Regions from separate parts of the Streptomyces sp. NPDC002884 genome, predicted to be linked through region 2. Evidence: riboswitches for the same ligand, from Rfam matches in the RefSeq annotation. Region 2 holds a riboswitch; each other region holds the start of a gene.
The links. Region 2 has a riboswitch for S-adenosylmethionine ahead of thrC (threonine synthase). Riboswitches for the same ligand answer to the same signal wherever they lie in the genome.
Positions count from the first base shown of each region.

Region 1: another riboswitch for S-adenosylmethionine. It lies ahead of ABT070_RS00810 (aminotransferase class V-fold PLP-dependent enzyme); the one in region 2 lies ahead of thrC (threonine synthase).
Region 3: another riboswitch for S-adenosylmethionine. It lies ahead of ABT070_RS09765 (amino acid ABC transporter permease); the one in region 2 lies ahead of thrC (threonine synthase).

Region 1 is NZ_JBEOVB010000001.1:173,925-179,402, reverse strand. It holds gene qcrB (cytochrome bc1 complex cytochrome b subunit) at 1-1,333, shown strand, start outside; gene trpD (anthranilate phosphoribosyltransferase) at 1,488-2,552, shown strand; SAM riboswitch class IV at 2,630-2,746, shown strand; gene ABT070_RS00810 (aminotransferase class V-fold PLP-dependent enzyme) at 2,926-4,287, shown strand; gene ABT070_RS00805 (Lrp/AsnC family transcriptional regulator) at 4,321-4,602, opposite strand; gene ABT070_RS00800 (rhomboid family intramembrane serine protease) at 4,599-5,384, opposite strand.
Region 2 is NZ_JBEOVB010000010.1:25,713-31,190, forward strand. It holds gene ABT070_RS21440 (alpha,alpha-trehalose-phosphate synthase (UDP-forming)) at 1-1,027, opposite strand, end outside; gene ABT070_RS21445 (glucosyl-3-phosphoglycerate synthase) at 1,144-2,088, opposite strand; SAM riboswitch class I at 2,258-2,423, shown strand; gene thrC (threonine synthase) at 2,442-3,758, shown strand; gene ABT070_RS21455 (MoaD/ThiS family protein) at 3,892-4,167, shown strand; gene ABT070_RS21460 (cold-shock protein) at 4,676-4,882, shown strand; gene groL (chaperonin GroEL) at 5,228-5,478, shown strand, end outside.
Region 3 is NZ_JBEOVB010000003.1:537,535-543,012, reverse strand. It holds gene ABT070_RS09775 (NAD(P)-dependent oxidoreductase) at 1-404, shown strand, start outside; gene ABT070_RS09770 (glutathione S-transferase C-terminal domain-containing protein) at 838-1,734, shown strand; SAM riboswitch class IV at 1,801-1,920, shown strand; gene ABT070_RS09765 (amino acid ABC transporter permease) at 2,317-3,297, shown strand; gene ABT070_RS09760 (amino acid ABC transporter ATP-binding protein) at 3,294-4,097, shown strand; gene ABT070_RS09755 (transporter substrate-binding domain-containing protein) at 4,195-5,217, shown strand; gene ABT070_RS09750 (GNAT family N-acetyltransferase) at 5,294-5,478, shown strand, end outside.

The DNA.
Region 1 (5,478 bases), on a different contig from region 2:
GCACATCTCCTTCGACGTGCGCGGCGGTCTGCTGATCCGGCAGATCCACCACTGGGCGGCGCTGATCTTCCTCGCCGGCATGTTCGTGCACATGATGCGGGTGTTCTTCACGGGCGCGTTCCGCAAGCCGCGTGAGGTCAACTGGCTGTTCGGCTTCCTGCTGTTCGTCCTGGGCATGTTCACCGGTTTCACCGGTTACTCGCTCCCGGACGACCTGCTCTCCGGCACCGGTGTCCGCTTCACCCAGGGCGCGATCCTGTCGATGCCGATCGTCGGCACCTACATCTCGTTCTTCCTCTTCGGCGGGGAGTTCCCGGGCCACGACTTCGTGGCGCGGTTCTACTCGATCCACATCCTGCTGCTGCCGGGCATCATGCTCGGGCTGGTGGTCGGCCACCTGATCCTGGTCTTCTACCACAAGCACACGCAGTTCGCGGGCCCCGGCAAGAGCAACAAGAACGTCGTCGGCATGCCGCTGCTGCCGGTCTACATGGCGAAGGCCGGAGGCTTCTTCTTCCTGGTCTTCGGCGTGATCGCGGCCATCGCGGGCATCGCGCAGATCAACCCGATCTGGGCCATCGGCCCCTACCGTCCGGACCAGGTGTCCACCGGCGCCCAGCCCGACTGGTACATGGGCTTCGCCGAGGGCCTGATCCGCTTCATGCCGGGCTGGGAGATCAACTACTGGGGTCACACGCTGGTCCTGGGCGTGTTCATCCCGCTGGTGCTCTTCGGTGTGGTCCTCGCGGCGCTGGCGGCGTACCCCTTCATCGAGGCCTGGCTCACCGGCGACAAGCGCGAGCACCACATCCTGGACCGTCCGCGCAACGCGCCCACGCGTACGGCGCTGGGCGTCGCCTGGGTCACGATGTACATGATCACGCTGGTCGGTGGTGGCAACGACCTGTGGGCCACGCACCTGCACCTGTCGATCAACGCGATCACCTGGTTCGTCCGGATCTTCTTCTTCGTCGGACCGGTCATCGCGTACGTCTTCACCAAGCGGATCTGCCTCGGCCTCCAGCGCCGGGACCGGGACAAGGTGCTGCACGGTCGTGAGACCGGCACCATCAAGCGCCTGCCGCACGGTGAGTTCATCGAGATCCACGAGCCGCTCAGCCAGGAGCAGCTGCACACCCTCACGTCGCACGAGCAGTACGAGCCGGCCGCGATCGGCGCCGCTGTCGACGAGAACGGTGTCGAGCGCAAGGTGAAGAGCAAGGAGAAGCTGCGCGCCAAGATCAGCGGGGCGTACTTCGGTGAGGACCAGCAGATTCCGAAGCCCACCGTGGAGGAGTACAAGGAGATCACGAGCGGCCACGGCCACCACTGATCGCTGAGGCGTCGCCACGCCACAGGAAAGGGCCCCGTCCGGTCTTCGGACGGGGTCCTTTGCCGTGCCCACAGGCTGGATAGGGTGGGGTGGCGCCTTGTCACGAGGCGCACGACGGCATACGACGCACACGACGACACACGCAGGAGCGGCTATGAGCGCTGTGACCCCCGCTGGAGGCGACACCGCGGCGGGCCGTTCCTGGCCCGAGGTGCTGAACGGTCTGCTGTACGGCCGTGACCAAGACGCCGACGCCACGTTCTGGGCGCTCGACCGGATCATGCGCGGCGAGGCGACCGACGCGCAGATCGCCGGGTTCGTGGTGGCGCTGCGGGCCAAGGGCGAGACCGTCGCGGAGATCAACGGGCTCGTCCGGGCGATGTACGAGCACGCCAATCTGATCGAGGTGCCCGGCCCGACCGTCGACATCGTCGGCACGGGCGGCGACGGCGCGAAGACGGTCAACATCTCCACGATGTCGGCGATCGTCGTGGCCGGCTCGGGTGCCACGGTCGTCAAGCACGGCAACCGGGCCGCGTCCTCCGCGTCCGGCGCCTCGGACGTCCTGGAGAAGCTCGGCGTCAATCTGGAGCTGACCCCGCGGCGGGTGGCCGAGGTGGCCCAGGAGGCCGGGATCACCTTCTGCTTCGCGGTCAAGTTCCACCCGGCGCTGCGTCATGTGGGCGCAGCGCGCGGTCAGTTGGGCATCCGCACGGTGTTCAACGTGCTCGGCCCGCTGACCAACCCCGCCAAGGTGCGGGCCCAGGCGGTCGGGGTCGCCGACCCGCGCATGGCGCCGGTCGTGGCGGGCGTCTTCGCCGAGCGCGGCAACTCGTCCCTGGTCTTCCGGGGCGACGACGGCCTCGACGAGCTGACCACGACGGCCACGTCCCGCGTGTGGGTCGTCCGCGACGGCAAGGTCACCGAGGAGTCCTTCGACCCGCGTGACGTCGGGCTGGAGCTGGTCCCGGTCGAGGCCCTGCGGGGCGGGGACCCGTCGTACAACGCGGAGGTCGCCCGCCGGCTCCTGGAGGGCGAGGCGGGCCCGGTGCGCGAGGCCGTGCTGCTGAACTCGGCGGCGGCGCTCGTGGCGCTGGAGCCGGGCACCGGGACGCTGGCGGAGCAGCTGCGGGCCGGGATGGACAGGGCGGCGGAGTCGATCGACTCGGGCGCCGCCAAGCGGGCCCTGGAGCGCTGGGTGGCCGCCAGCAACGCGTAGCGCCGTCCCCGACGACCGTCCCGCGATCCGGACACGGGTTGCGGGACGGCGATCACTTCACGTACTTTCCTGTGTCAGGTCATGAGTGACAGTCATGAGGCCCCGGCCGACTGTCCGGCAACCCTCCGTCCGTGGCGGGGTGCCCCGGGTGAAGACCAGGCCGTAGGCAGCGAGGTCTACGGCAAGCGCGGACCCCTCGCACTCTTCTGAGTGAGTACCGCCAGGGGTCCTGGTCGTCGAGGGAGCCTTCCGTGAGCAAGCGAATGCGATAGGGCGTAGAGCCCCGCCTCCGCGTACCCCTTTCACTTTCCTCCGTGCTCGAGCCGTATCCGCTCGCACGGCGGTTCCCCCTTGCCTCTCACGGGAGTTCGCCATGTCTGTCCCCACCGCTGCCGCCGCCCGTACCGTTTGTGCACAGCTGCCCGTTCTCGGCCGGGATGTGACGGTCCCGCTCGTGACGGGCGGCGAGGTCAGCTACGCGGCGCTCGACTACGCGGCCAGCGCCCCCGCCCTCCAGCGGGTCTGGGACGACGTGGCGGCCTACGCCCCGTACTACGGCAGCGTCCACCGGGGCGCCGGCTACCTCTCGCAGCTGTCCACGGACCTCTTCGAGAACGCCCGCAGGACGGTGGCCGAGTTCCTGGACTGCCGTCCCGACGACCAGCTGGTCTTCACCCGCTCGACGACGGACTCCCTCAACCTGCTGGCGCGCGCCCTGCCCGCCGGCTGCCAGGTCTTCGTCTTCGAGACCGAGCACCACGCCTCGCTGCTGCCGTGGAAGGACGCCCGGGTCACCTACCTCAACGCCCCGCGCACCCCGCGCCAGGCCGTCGAGACGCTGGAGCGGGCCCTCGCCGGGCGTGACCCCTACGGTCCTGCCCTGGTCTGCGTCACCGGCGCCTCGAACGTCACCGGCGAGCTGTGGCCGGTACGCGAACTGGCGGCCGCCGCGCACGCGCACGGCGCCCGGATCGTCCTGGACGCGGCCCAGCTGGCCCCGCACCACCCGGTCTCCGTCCAGGAGCTCGACGTCGACTGGGTGGCCTTCTCCGGGCACAAGCTGTACGCGCCCTTCGGCGCCGGTGTGCTGGCCGGCCGCGCCGACTGGCTGGTGGCGGCCGACCCGTACCTCGCGGGCGGCGGCGCCAGCCGCAAGGTCACGCGGCGCGAGGACGGGGGAGTGGACGTGGAGTGGCACGAGAACGCCGCCCGCCACGAGGCCGGCTCCCCGAACGTGATCGGCGCCTACTCCATCGCCTCGGCGTGCAAGGCCCTCACCGAGGCGGGCTTCGACAGCCTGGTCGCCCGGGAGGAGTACCTGATCGCGAAGGTGCGGGACGGTCTGGCCGAGGTCCCGCAGGTGAAGGTGCTCTCCCTGTTCGGCGACGACGCCCCGCGGGTCGGAGTGATCTCCTTCGTCGTCGAGGGCTGGAACAGCTCCCACTTCGCCGCCGCCCTCTCCGCCGAGTACGGCATCGGGGTCCGCGACGGCCTCTTCTGCGCCCACCCGCTGGTCCGCACCCTGCTGGGCAGCGACCCCCAGACCCAGGGCGAGTGCGGCGCCCCGGAGGCGGCTCCCGGAGAGAAGTCCCTCAACGCGATCCGGGTGAGCTTCGGCGCGGGAACCCCGGACGAGCACGTGGAGCGCTTCGTGAACGCGGTGCGCGAGCTGGTCAGCGAGGGCGCGCAGTGGCAGTACCGGACGGAGGACGGCCGCTGCGTGCCCGCGGTCTGAGCGACGGTCCCGCCGGAGGCGGTGGTCAGGCGGTCAGGAGTCCAGCCCGATCGCGAACGCCGCCTCCAGGTCGTGCTGCGAGTAGGTACGGAAGGCGACGTGCGTGTCCGTGCCCTCCACCCCGGGGATCTTGCTGATGCTGCCCGGGATGACCTCCGCCAGGTCCTCGTGCTCCTTCACCCGCACCATGGCGATCAGGTCGTACGTCCCGGTGACGGAGAAGACCTCGCTGACGGAGTCCAGCGAAGCGATCCGCTCCGCGATCTCGGGAATCCGGTCCACGCTGGTCTTGATGAGGACGATCGCGGTGATCACGGCTGGTTCTCTCCCTCGGGAGCCGGAGCTGGGGCGGGCTTCACTCTAGCCGCCCGCCCGTCTCGCACCGCCGCCCTCCCGGGGCCGCCCTTCCGGCCCCGCCTGCTCCCGAAACGGGCCCACGCGTAGAGGAGCCCCAGGCCGAAGCCCACCAGGTGCGCCAGATAGGCCACCCCGGGCCCCTGGGCGGCCTGCCCCGCCGCCACCCACTGCAGAGCCGCCCAGAAGGGCAGCACGACCCACGCGGGGAAGCGCAGCGGCAGAAAGAACAGGAACGGCAGGAGGCTGGTCACCCGCGCTCGGGGGAACAGGTACAGAAACGCGCCGAGGACCGCGGAGATCGCCCCGGAGGCGCCCACCAGGGACTGCGACGACTCGGCGTTGGCGGCGGCGTAGCCCAGCAGGGCCAGGTAGCCGCAGCCGAGGTAGAAGAGCGTGAACTCGACACGGCCCATCCGGTCCTCGGCCATCGTCCCGAAGACGTAGAGGAAGAGCATGTTGCCCAGCAGATGCACCCAGCTGCCGTGGACGAAGAGGGCCGTGGCCGGGGTCAGGGCGGCTCGTGGCGCGCCCTCGAAGAGCTCGCCGGGCACCACGCCCCAGCGCCGGAAGTAGGCGCGCTGCGCGGCCAGCAGCTCGTCGCCGGAGCCGTACGCCGGATTGAAGCCCGAGGCGGGCCCGATCAGGAAGATCAGGCAGCACAGGGCGATCAGTGCGTAGATCACCGGCGCAGGGCGGTCGCGGACCGCCCTGCCTACCGTCCCGTTCCAGTTGCCGATCACGGGAACAAAGCATGACGTAACCGGACGCACTCGCCCGGACCGCCTCGCCGCCGCGGACGGGTGGGCGGCGAGTACCCGCCAGGCCGTAGGGTTA
Region 2 (5,478 bases):
GTGTGCCGTACCGGGCGTTGATCTCCTCGGCCAGGCGTTGCACCTCGGCCGTGTAGTCGCGGTAGACGGCGAGGTCCTGGCGGGACGGGTAGGCGAAGGCCACGTGGACGACCCGTTCGAGCCACTCCGGGTGGTCGTCGAGCAGCTGCCGGTAGGCCAGGAGCCCGCGCACGATGTTCTTGGACAGCTCGGTGCGGTCGACGCGGACGATCGCCTTGCGGCCCTCGCCGATCTCCTCGCGGAGGGCGGCCAGGCGCTCGTCGACGTCCGGCTCGTGCGAGCGGGCGCGCAGGAAGTCGGCGTCCGCGCCGAGGCCGTGGACGCCGATCCGCGTCTTGCCCGGGCCGTCGGCGAACTCCGTACAGCACGCGGTGAACGCGTCCGCCCAGCGACGGGTGAGGAAGCCCAGGCGGTCCGCGCCGAGCATCCCGTGCAGCAGCTGCTCGCGGATGTCCCCCGGCAGCAGCGCGAAGTAGTCCACGGGCGCCCACGGCGTGTGCGAGAAGTGGGCGATGCGCAGGTCGGGGCGGAGCTCGCGGAGCATCCCGGGGACCAGACACAGGTGGTAGTCCTGGACGAGGACCGCCGCGCCGTCCGCCGCCTCCTCCGCCAGCGCCTCCGCGAACGCCCGGTTGTAGGTCTCGTACGACGCCCACTGGCGGCGGAACTCCGCGTCGAAGGCGGGCTCCAGCGGTGTCTGGTAGAGCAGGTGGTGGATGAACCACAGCACGGAGTTGGCGATGCCGTTGTACGCGTCGGCGTGCACGTCGGCCGGAACGGCCAGCATGCGCACGCCCTCCTCGCCGACCCCGCGCAGGACCGCCTCCCGGTCGCCGTCGGAGAGCGCCGAGCACACCCAGAGGGCGCCCGTGTCGGGCCCGATGGCCGACAGGCCGGAGACCAGCCCGCCGCCGCCGCGTTTCGCGTGCAGCGAGCCGTCCTCGCGCACCTCGTAGGAGACCGGGCCGCGGTTGGACGCGACCAGCACCTCGGCGGCCCGGGCGGCAGTGTCGTGCGTGGAAGCCATACGCCCAACCTAGCCCGGTCGGGAAACGCTCAAACGTACGGTCGCGCTGTGTGGACGGGCCGTGTCCGGCCGTGTCGCCGCTGCCGGCGGCATGCCGTATACGGCCCGTCCGACGCTCACGCGACCTTGCGGGTCGCGTACTCCGCGATCTCCGCCATCGGCGGCCGTTCCTCGGTGTCCACGGAGTACGTGCGCGGCTCGAAGCCGTCCGCGCTCCGTTCGAACTGGGTGAGGGACGGGCGGACCAGGTGCCCGCGGGCCAGCCGGAGCTGGGCGGTGCGGTAGATGGCCGCCGCCATCCGGCCCAGCGCCTGACCGTCCTGGTGCCGGTGCTTGCGCACGCCGATGTCGACCTGGGCCAGGGCGTCGAGCCCCACCAGGTGCAGGGCGTCCACCAGCATGCCCAGCTCCACGCCGTAACCGACGGGGAACGGCAGCTGCTCCAGCAGAGCGCGGCGGGCCGCGTACTCCCCGCCGAGCGGCTGCACGAACCCGGCCAGCTGCGGCCAGTGCATGTTGAGCAGCGGGCGGGCCATCAGCTCGGTGACCCTCCCGCCCTGGCCGGCCGCGCCGCCCAGCGGACGGTCGTACATGCCCTTGACCAGATCCACCCCGGGGTCGGTGAGCAACGGGCCCACGATCCCCGAGACGAAGTCGGAGGAGAACTCCCTCAGATCGGCGTCGATGAAACAGACGATGTCCCCGGTGGTGACCAGCAGCGAGCGCCACAGGACCTCGCCCTTGCCGGGCACGGCCGGCAGGCGCGGCAGGATGTCGTCCCGGTGGACGACCCGTGCGCCGGCCGCCGCGGCGACCTCGGAGGTGCGGTCGGTGGATCCCGAGTCGACGACCACGATCTCGTCGACGAGCGGGACCTGGTGCATGAGGTCGTGACGGATGATCGCGACGATGTCGCCGACCGTCTCCTCCTCGTTCAGCGCGGGCAGGACGACGGACACCGACTGGTTCGTGGCGCGCTTCGCCGCCAGGATCCGGTGCAGCGGACGATCGGTCACGGACCAGGAGCGGGTGGCCAGCCAGCGCTCAGTTTCTGGAAGCACAGTCTGCGGCTCCTCACTGTCGTGATCACACCGGGTGCACAGAAGGTGACCGTGTGATCCATCTCGCGGTTCGGACGACTATCTCAACTGTCCTGGCCTTCGGTTACAGTCTTGAACAACGCGGATGACCATCGCATGTCCGAGGTCGCCCCCGTCCACAACTTCATACCGCTCATCCAGAGGGGCAGAGGGATACGGCCCGATGAAGCCCCGGCAACCCTCCAGCCGGTCTCGTGACGATCACTGACACATGTGGTGATCGCTCCGCGAGGCTCCCGGCTCGGGAAGGTGCCAAATCCGTCTCACGGCGAGATGCGTCGTGAGGAAGATGAGGAGAAAGGGCCTCGCCTCACATGGCTGCGCAGACTGTTGCAAGCACCACGGGTGCAAGCACCACCGACTCTACGACGTCCTCTGCTGTCGACCTCGGTCCGGCCGCGGCGTTGAACTGCCGCGAGTGCGGTCACCGCGTGCCCCTCGGCCCGGTGTTCGCCTGCGAGGAATGTTTCGGCCCGCTCGAGATCGCGTATGACTTCTCCTCCTACGACACGGAGGAGCTCCGCAAGCGCATCGAGGCGGGACCCGCGAACATCTGGCGCTACGCGCCGCTGCTGCCCGTCCCCGCGGACGTGGCCGACAAGCCCAACATCAACCCCGGTTGGACCAAGCTCGTCCAGGCCGACAACCTCGCCCGCGAGCTGGGCGTCGACGCCGGCAAGCTCTTCGTCAAGGACGACTCGGGCAACCCGACGCACTCCTTCAAGGACCGGGTCGTCGCCCAGGCCATCGAGGCCGCTCGCGCGTTCGGCTTCACCACGCTCTCCTGCTCCTCCACGGGCAACCTGGCCGGAGCCGTCGGCGCCGCCGCCGCCCGTGCGGGCTTCCGGTCCTGTGTGTTCATCCCGCACGACCTGGAGCAGGGCAAGGTCGTCATGGCCGCCATCTACGGCGGCGAGCTCGTCGGCATCGAGGGCAACTACGACGACGTCAACCGCTTCTGCTCCGAGCTCATCGGCGACTCGGCGGGCGAGGGCTGGGGCTTCGTCAACGTCAACCTGCGGCCGTACTACGCCGAGGGTTCCAAGACGCTGGCGTACGAGATCTGCGAGCAGCTCGGCTGGCGGCTGCCGGACCAGCTGGTCGTGCCGATCGCCTCCGGCTCGCAGCTGACGAAGATCGACAAGGGCCTCCAGGAGCTGATCAAGCTCGGGCTGGTCGAGGACAGGCCGTACAAGATCTTCGGCGCGCAGGCCGAGGGCTGCTCCCCGGTGTCCGTCGCCTACAAGGCCGGGCACGACGTGGTCCGCCCCCAGAAGCCGGACACCATCGCCAAGTCGCTGGCCATCGGCAACCCGGCGGACGGTCCGTACGTCCTCGACATCGCGCGGCGCACCGGCGGCGCGGTGGAGGACGTGAACGACGAGCAGATCGTCGACGCGATCAAGCTGCTGGCGCGGACCGAGGGCATCTTCGCGGAGACCGCCGGTGGTGTCACGGTGGGGGTGACGCGCAAGCTGATCGAGAACGGCCTTCTGGACCCGACCAGGACGACCGTCGTCCTCAACACGGGCGACGGACTGAAGACCCTGGACGCGGTGGCCGGCACCGGCCTGACCGCGACCATCCGTCCGAACCTCGACTCCTTCCGCGAGGCCGGCCTCGCGTCATGAGCGGGGCGCTCCGCCACCAGACCGTATGTGCGCTGCGGACCGGCGCGAACCGGTCGCGCCCACGCGGCGGCAGCCGCACGATCCGCACGGCCCCGCGCCCCTGTGGCCCCCTACCGACCGGAGATCACCAGACATGAGCGTCAACGTCCGCATCCCCACCATCCTGCGCACCTACACGGGAGGCCAGGCCGAGGTGAGTGCCCAGGGAGCCACCCTCGGCGAGGTCATCTCCGATCTGGAGAAGAACCACACCGGCATCGCCGCCCGGGTTCTCGACGACCAGGGCAAGCTGCGCCGGTTCGTCAACGTGTACGTGAACGACGACGACGTCCGCTTCGAGCAGGGTCTGGAGACGGCCACCCCGGACGGCGCCGGCGTCTCGATCATCCCGGCCGTCGCCGGCGGCTGACCGACGGTCGGCCGATGGTCGGCCGCCGGTCGAGCGACCGTCGGGCGATGACTGACCGTCGTTCAGTACCCATCGGTAGTAACCGTCGGTAACAGCGATTACCGAGCGTTCATCGAATTGCCCTCTCCGCGATAGAAGCGGAGGGGGCAATTCAGTGTGGTTGAGCGCGGTACAGTTGGGGAACCCGGTCCGAATCACCGGATCCGGAGTCTTTGATTTCCGCCCCACGCCCGACAAGAAGCAGCCAATGTGCGCGCCTCTTTCGTGGCTTTTGCGGCTTATGCAGGGCCCGACTTGCCCTCAATTCAGGCGAATTCTCGCCACATTCCGGATCCCATGCGTCCGGAATTCTCGTCCGACTGACCTGTTGCAGAGGGCAGTTGGACAGATACATTCGGCCGCGGTCGACGCGTTCCGGCGCACGCCCCCAAGCCAACCGGGGGGTGAGGTCTGACCCGGATCCGCGAAGTGTGGATCTGTGCAAGGGCCAGTAATAGGGGAGTTAGGCATGGCTCAGGGCACCGTCAAATGGTTCAACGCGGAGAAGGGGTACGGCTTCATCGCGGTCGACGGTGGTGCGGATGTTTTCGTCCACTACAGCGCGATTCAGATGGACGGCTACCGCACCCTGGAAGAGGGTCAGCGGGTCGATTTCGAGATCTCGCAGGGTCAGAAGGGGCCGCAGGCGGACATGGTCCGGCTCGCGACCGGCTGAAGCACGCGCCGACTGAAAGCGTCGTTCTTCTGTACATCTGACGAAGGGCTCGCACCTCCACCGGGTGCGAGCCCTTCGGTCTGTCCGGGGGCGTCCGCGCGACGCCGGTGAGACGTCCGTGAGGGGTGTCCGGAAGGGCACGGGTCCGGCGGAGGCGCTTGCACTCTCATGGGTCGAGTGCTAATCATTGGCGTTAGCACTCTGAAGGTGAGAGTGACAACGAGGACCGGGTCGGTGAGGCCCGCAGGCCAGGTGGGGCAAGGAACCACGAGGCCGGCGAGCCGTCCGTCGCGGGCGCCAGCGCGGTCCGGAGCAATCCACCCCAGTCCGGGAGGACCACTTCACATGGCCAAGATCATCGCGTTCGACGAGGAGGCACGGCGCGGCCTCGAGCGCGGCATGAACCAGCTCGCGGACGCCGTGAAGGTGACGCTCGGCCCCAAGGGCCGCAACGTCGTCCTCGAGAAGAAGTGGGGCGCACCCACGATCACCAACGATGGTGTTTCCATCGCCAAGGAGATCGAGCTCGAGGACCCGTACGAGAAGATCGGCGCAGAGCTGGTCAAGGAAGTCGCCAAGAAGACGGACGACGTCGC
Region 3 (5,478 bases), on a different contig from region 2:
GGGACCCGGAGGTGTTCGCCTCCTGCCGGCCGGTGTTCGCCACCTACGGCGATCCGGTCGTCCATCTGGGCCCCGTCGGCTCGGGGCAGGTCGCCAAACTGCTCAACAACACACTGTTCACGGCTCAGTTGGGACTGGCCGCCGACACCCTCGCGCTCGGCGAAGCCCTGGGTCTCGATCCGGTGGTCCTCGGCCGCGTCCTGCGTCGAGGCAGCGCCGCCGGCTTCGCGCTGGAGCGGGTCGCCGACGCGGGCGGCACTCTCGACCGTATCGGCGCGCACGCGGGCGCGCTGCTGGCCAAGGACGTACGCCTGCTGGGCGAGGTCGCGAACGCGGCCGGCCCGGCCGGGCGGGATGCGGTCCGGGACGCCGCCCGCGCGGCCCTGGACGCCATGGGGCGGTGAGGGGGACACCCGGCTCCCGGGGCTCCCTTCCCGGCAGCCCGGGTACCGCCCCGGTACCCGTCCCGCACCCGACCGGTACTCACCTGGTGGACGCCCTCTTGACGGAGGCCCGGGGCGGATCGACACTCGATCCGGGAATCCTAGTGAACGGGTAGGGAAACAATGGGGCGACAGGAGCCGATCACCGGCCGCGCGAGCCGCACGGCGGGGTCGTCGCCCCTTCTCACCTCCCGCCGTCACATCGACCTGAAGCGCGTCTGCAGCGCCATCAGGTTCCAGGACTGAGCCGGGCCCGTCCCCGCGCCGAACCGCACCGGCGGTGTCCCCTGGACGCGGCCGCACCCGGCACGAGCGGACGAGGTCCGCACCTCCCTCTTCGACGTCGCATCCGCCGCGCGCACGTCCCTCGTGCGTCCCGCCCCCGGGGAGAGTCATGTCCGTCACACCACTGGCCGCCCACCTGTCCGCCCGGCCCACCGCCGCCTTCCGGGGCCGGATCGGCCGGGACGCGCGCAGCGGCCACTACGCGGTGCCGCGCCGCTACCGCCTCCACCTGGCGGCGGCCGACCCCGACTGTCTGCGCATCGCCGTCACCCACAGCCTCCTCGGCCTGGACAAGGCCTGCCCCGTCACCTTCCTGCCCGCCGTCCCCGACTGCCCCGACGGAGGCCACTCGGCGCTGCGTCCGCTGTACGACGCCAGCGCGCACCGGTACACCGGACCCGCCCTCGCGCCGGTGCTCAGCGACGACTGGTCGGGGCGCATCGTCAGCAGCCACGGCCCCGACATCGCCCGCGACCTGGCCCGGCGGTTCGGCGGCGGCCGGCCCACCCTGTACCCGTGCGGCGCGGAGTCGCAGATCGAGGCCGTCGAGCGGATGTGCGCCCAGGGCATTGAGGAGGCGGCCCAGCGCGCCGGGGCGGCCGACACCGAGGAGGCGGAGCGCACCGCCGCCCTCGACACGCTGCTCACCACGCTCGGGGTGCTGGAGCGCGGGCTCGGCGCCCACGAGTACCTGATCAGCGATCAGATCACCGCCGCCGACGTCGAGTTGTGGGTCGCCCTGGTCCAACTCGACACCGTGCACCGCTACCACCTCGACGCGGCCGCCGTGCACCGCATCGCCGACCACCCCGCCCTGTGGGCCTACGCCCGCCGGCTGGCCGCTCACCCGGCCTTCGGCGCCCATCTCGACCTGGACGCCATCGCCCGCCGTCACCACGCCCGTTGCCAGGGCCTGGAGGCCGCCGGCGCCGCCGTCCAGATCCTGGACTGGGAGACCCACGCGGCGGACGGTTCGGCGGTCCGACCGCAGGTCAACCGGCCCTGACCCGGTCCATCCACCGGACCGCCGTTGACATTCGTTCGGGCAACTGTCTTACTTACGGCCCAGAACGGTCATGAGCGTCAGCGACAAGCCCTGGCTAGCTGACCGGCAACCCTCGCTCCGCGGTGGGGTGCCCCAGGTGACGACCGGACCGACGTTTCGGTAATGACGTATCGGTAAGCGCGATGGCCCCTCAGGGGCCGGAACAGTGATGGTGACGGACATGTACGCAGCTCATCGGACGGCGCCGCGTCGCCCCCGGGGCTGCGTACGGCCGTACCTCGACATCCTCGTCGCCAACCGCGCCGTCGACCTCCTGCGCGTGAACAGCGCACTGTGTACCGCACCGGGCCGTGCCCGCTGTCGGGGCTGAACGAACCCCTCGCACCGCAGCCCCGCCGCCGCGTTCCTGACGAACACCGCCCGAGCGGTGTGCCGTTGTCCGCCCCACCCCGGTCTCCTGTACGCATCCGTGCGCCATGCCCTGTTCGCGCCCCCGGAGCGGTCCCCACCGCCCCGCCGGGACGCGTCCGGCCACGCACGTCCGCCGTGACCCGGGGTGTCCGACTCCCGCCGGAGCCCCTCATGAGTGAACCCCCAGGCGCCGTGACCCTCGCCGAGGCCGCGCCCGCCATCGACGTCCCGTCCGAGAAACTGACCGCCCAGCGCGTCCAGCCGCTGCGCAGGCCCGGCCGCTGGATCGCCACCGCCGTGGTCCTGGTCCTGGTGGCGCAGTTCACGCACGGACTGATCTCCAACCCCTTCTACCAGTGGGACCGCTTCGGCTACTGGTTCCTGCGGCCGGTGATCCTCGACGGACTGCTGATCACCCTGGAAGTGGCCGCCTACAGCGCGGTCCTGGGCCTCCTCGGCGGCATCCTGCTCGCCCTCGCCCGGCTCTCGAAGAGCCCGGTGCTGCGCGCGGTCAGCTGGACCTACGTATGGGCGCTGCGCTCCATCCCGCTGATCGTGGTGCTGCTCTTCCTCTACAACTTCAGCGCCCTGTACCAGACCCTGAGCGTGGGGGTTCCCTTCGGTCCGGCGTTCTTCCGCTTCGACGAGTCCCGGCTGGCCACCGACATGGTGATCGCCGTCATCGGCCTCAGCCTCAACGAGGCGGCCTACGCCGCCGAAGTGGTCCGCGGCGGCATCCTCTCCGTCGACCAGGGCCAGCACGAGGCGGCCGCCGCGCTCGGCCTGCCCAAGCGCTACCAGTTCTGGAAGATCGTCTTCCCGCAGGCGCTGCGGTCGATCACGCCGAACTACGTCAACCAGCTGATCGGCCTGGTCAAGTCCACCTCGCTGGTCTTCTACGTGTCGCTGCTCGACCTGTTCGGCACCGCGCAGACCATGGGGGCCACCTACCCCGGCGACATCGTGCCGCTGCTGCTGGTCGTCACCGTCTGGTACCTGATCCTGACCAGCCTCGTCTCCGTCGTCCAGTTCTACGTCGAGCGGTACTACGCCCGGGGCGCCACGCGCTCCCTGCCGCCGACGCCGTTGCAGAAACTGCGGACCGGTCTCACCGACCTGCGGGGCCGCATCCGCCGGGAGGCCGCCGTATGACCACCGACACCGTGCAGAGCGCCGACACCGCCGGGATCGTGCCCGCCGCCGTCGAGGTGCACGACGTGCACAAGTGGTACGGCGCCCACCGGGTCCTGGACGGCGTGAGCCTCACCGTGCGGCCCGGCGAGGTCACCGTGATCCTCGGCCCGTCCGGCTCCGGCAAGTCCACCCTGCTGCGGGTCGTCAACCACCTGGAGAAGCCCGAGATCGGCTACGTCAGCGTCAACGGCGAGCTGATCGGCGTCCGCCGCAACGGCGACCGGCTGCGCGAACTGAGCGAACGGGCCATCCTGACCCAGCGCAGCCGGATCGGCTTCGTCTTCCAGAACTTCAACCTCTTCCCGCACCTGACCGTGCTGGACAACGTCGCCGCCGCGCCGGTCGCCACCGGGCGACTCGCCAAGTCCGCCGCCCTGGAACTGGCCCGCGAACTCCTCGACCGGGTGGGCCTCGCCGACAAGGCCGGCGCCTACCCCCGGCAGCTGTCCGGCGGCCAGCAGCAGCGCGTCGCCATCGCCCGCGCCCTCGCGCTGCGCCCCGGCGTCATCCTCTTCGACGAGCCCACCTCCGCCCTCGACCCCGAGCTCGTCGGCGAGGTCCTCGCGGTCATCAAGGACCTGGCGACCAGCGGCACCACGCTCGTCATCGTCACCCACGAGGTCGGTTTCGCCCGCGAGGTCGCCGACCGGGTCGTCTTCATCGACGAAGGGAAGATCGTCGAGCAGGGCCCGCCCAGCGAGGTCCTCGACAAACCGCAGCACGAGCGGACGCGGGACTTCCTCAGCAAGGTGCTCTGACACCGAGCTCGGCACGGCGCGCCGGCCCCGACGCGCCCCCCTGACTTCCCCCCACGCCACCACCCTCTCACCAGCACACCAGTCACAAAGGACGGCCATGTCTGCCCACTTCACCCGACGCAGCCTGATTCGCGGCATCACCGCGGCGACCGCGGTCGCCACCCTCGCCACCGGGCTCGCCGCCTGCGGAGGTGACAGCGAGGCCGCCACCACGACCGACAGCGCCGCCGGCAGCGTGACGATCGGCCGGGTGTCCAACGGCGCCGCCGAGGAGACCGCGCTGAAGGTCTCCGAGGTCAAGTCCATCAGCGCCGGACTGCCCGACGCGATCAAGAAGAGCGGCAAGCTGAACATCGGCATCGGCGCCCTGCCCTCCGGCTTCGCCCCGCTCGCCTACGTCGGCGACGACCAGAAGACCCTCACCGGTGCCGAGCCCGACCTCGGCCGTCTGGTCGCCGCGGTCCTCGGCCTGAAGTCGGAGACGAAGAACTTCACCTGGGAGAACCTCTTCGTCGGCATCGACAGCGGCAAGGTCGACGTCGGCTTCTCCAACATCACCGACACCGAGGAGCGCAAGAAGAAGTACGAGTTCGCCTCCTACCGCCAGGACAACCTCGGCTGGGAGGTCAAGAAGTCCAGCACGTGGAACTTCGACGGCAACTACGAGAACCTCGCCGGTCTGACCGTCAGCGTCGGCTCCGGAACCAACCAGGAGAAGATCCTCCTGGAGTGGAAGAAGAAGCTGGAGTCCGAGGGCAAGAAGCTCACCGTCAAGTACTACCCGGACCGCAACGGCATCTACCTGGCGCTCGCCAGCGGCAAGATCGACGCGTACTTCGGCCCCAACCCCGGCATCGCCTACAACGTCTCCCAGACCGCGGGCAAGGCCAACGCCACCCGCAACGCGGGCACGTTCTCCGGCGCCGGCGAGACGCTCCAGGGCCTGATCGCCGCCACCGCCAAGAAGGACAGCGGTCTCGCCGAGCCGGTCGCGGCGGCCATCAACTACCTGATCGAGCACGGTCAGTACGCCAAGTGGCTGGCCGCCTACAACCTCTCCAACGAGGCCGTCGCCAAGTCCGAGATCAACCCGCCCGGGCTGCCGCTGGACAACTCCTGACCGGTCGTCATGACGGTCGTGACACATGCAGGTTGAGTTAAGAACGCCAGGAACGACAGGAAGGGACTCCGCCTCCGTGGCCAGCCCGATCGACCTCCGCGGAGGCGGAGCTCCGACCGTCATCCACCCGCACCCCCTCGACAACGCCGTCTGGGCCGCGCTCGACGGCCCGCACGCCCACCTCGCCGACCGGGTCGGCCGCGCCGCGCGCTACCCGGCCGACGTCTACGACTTCGCCGCCGTCGCCGACCCCCGGGACCC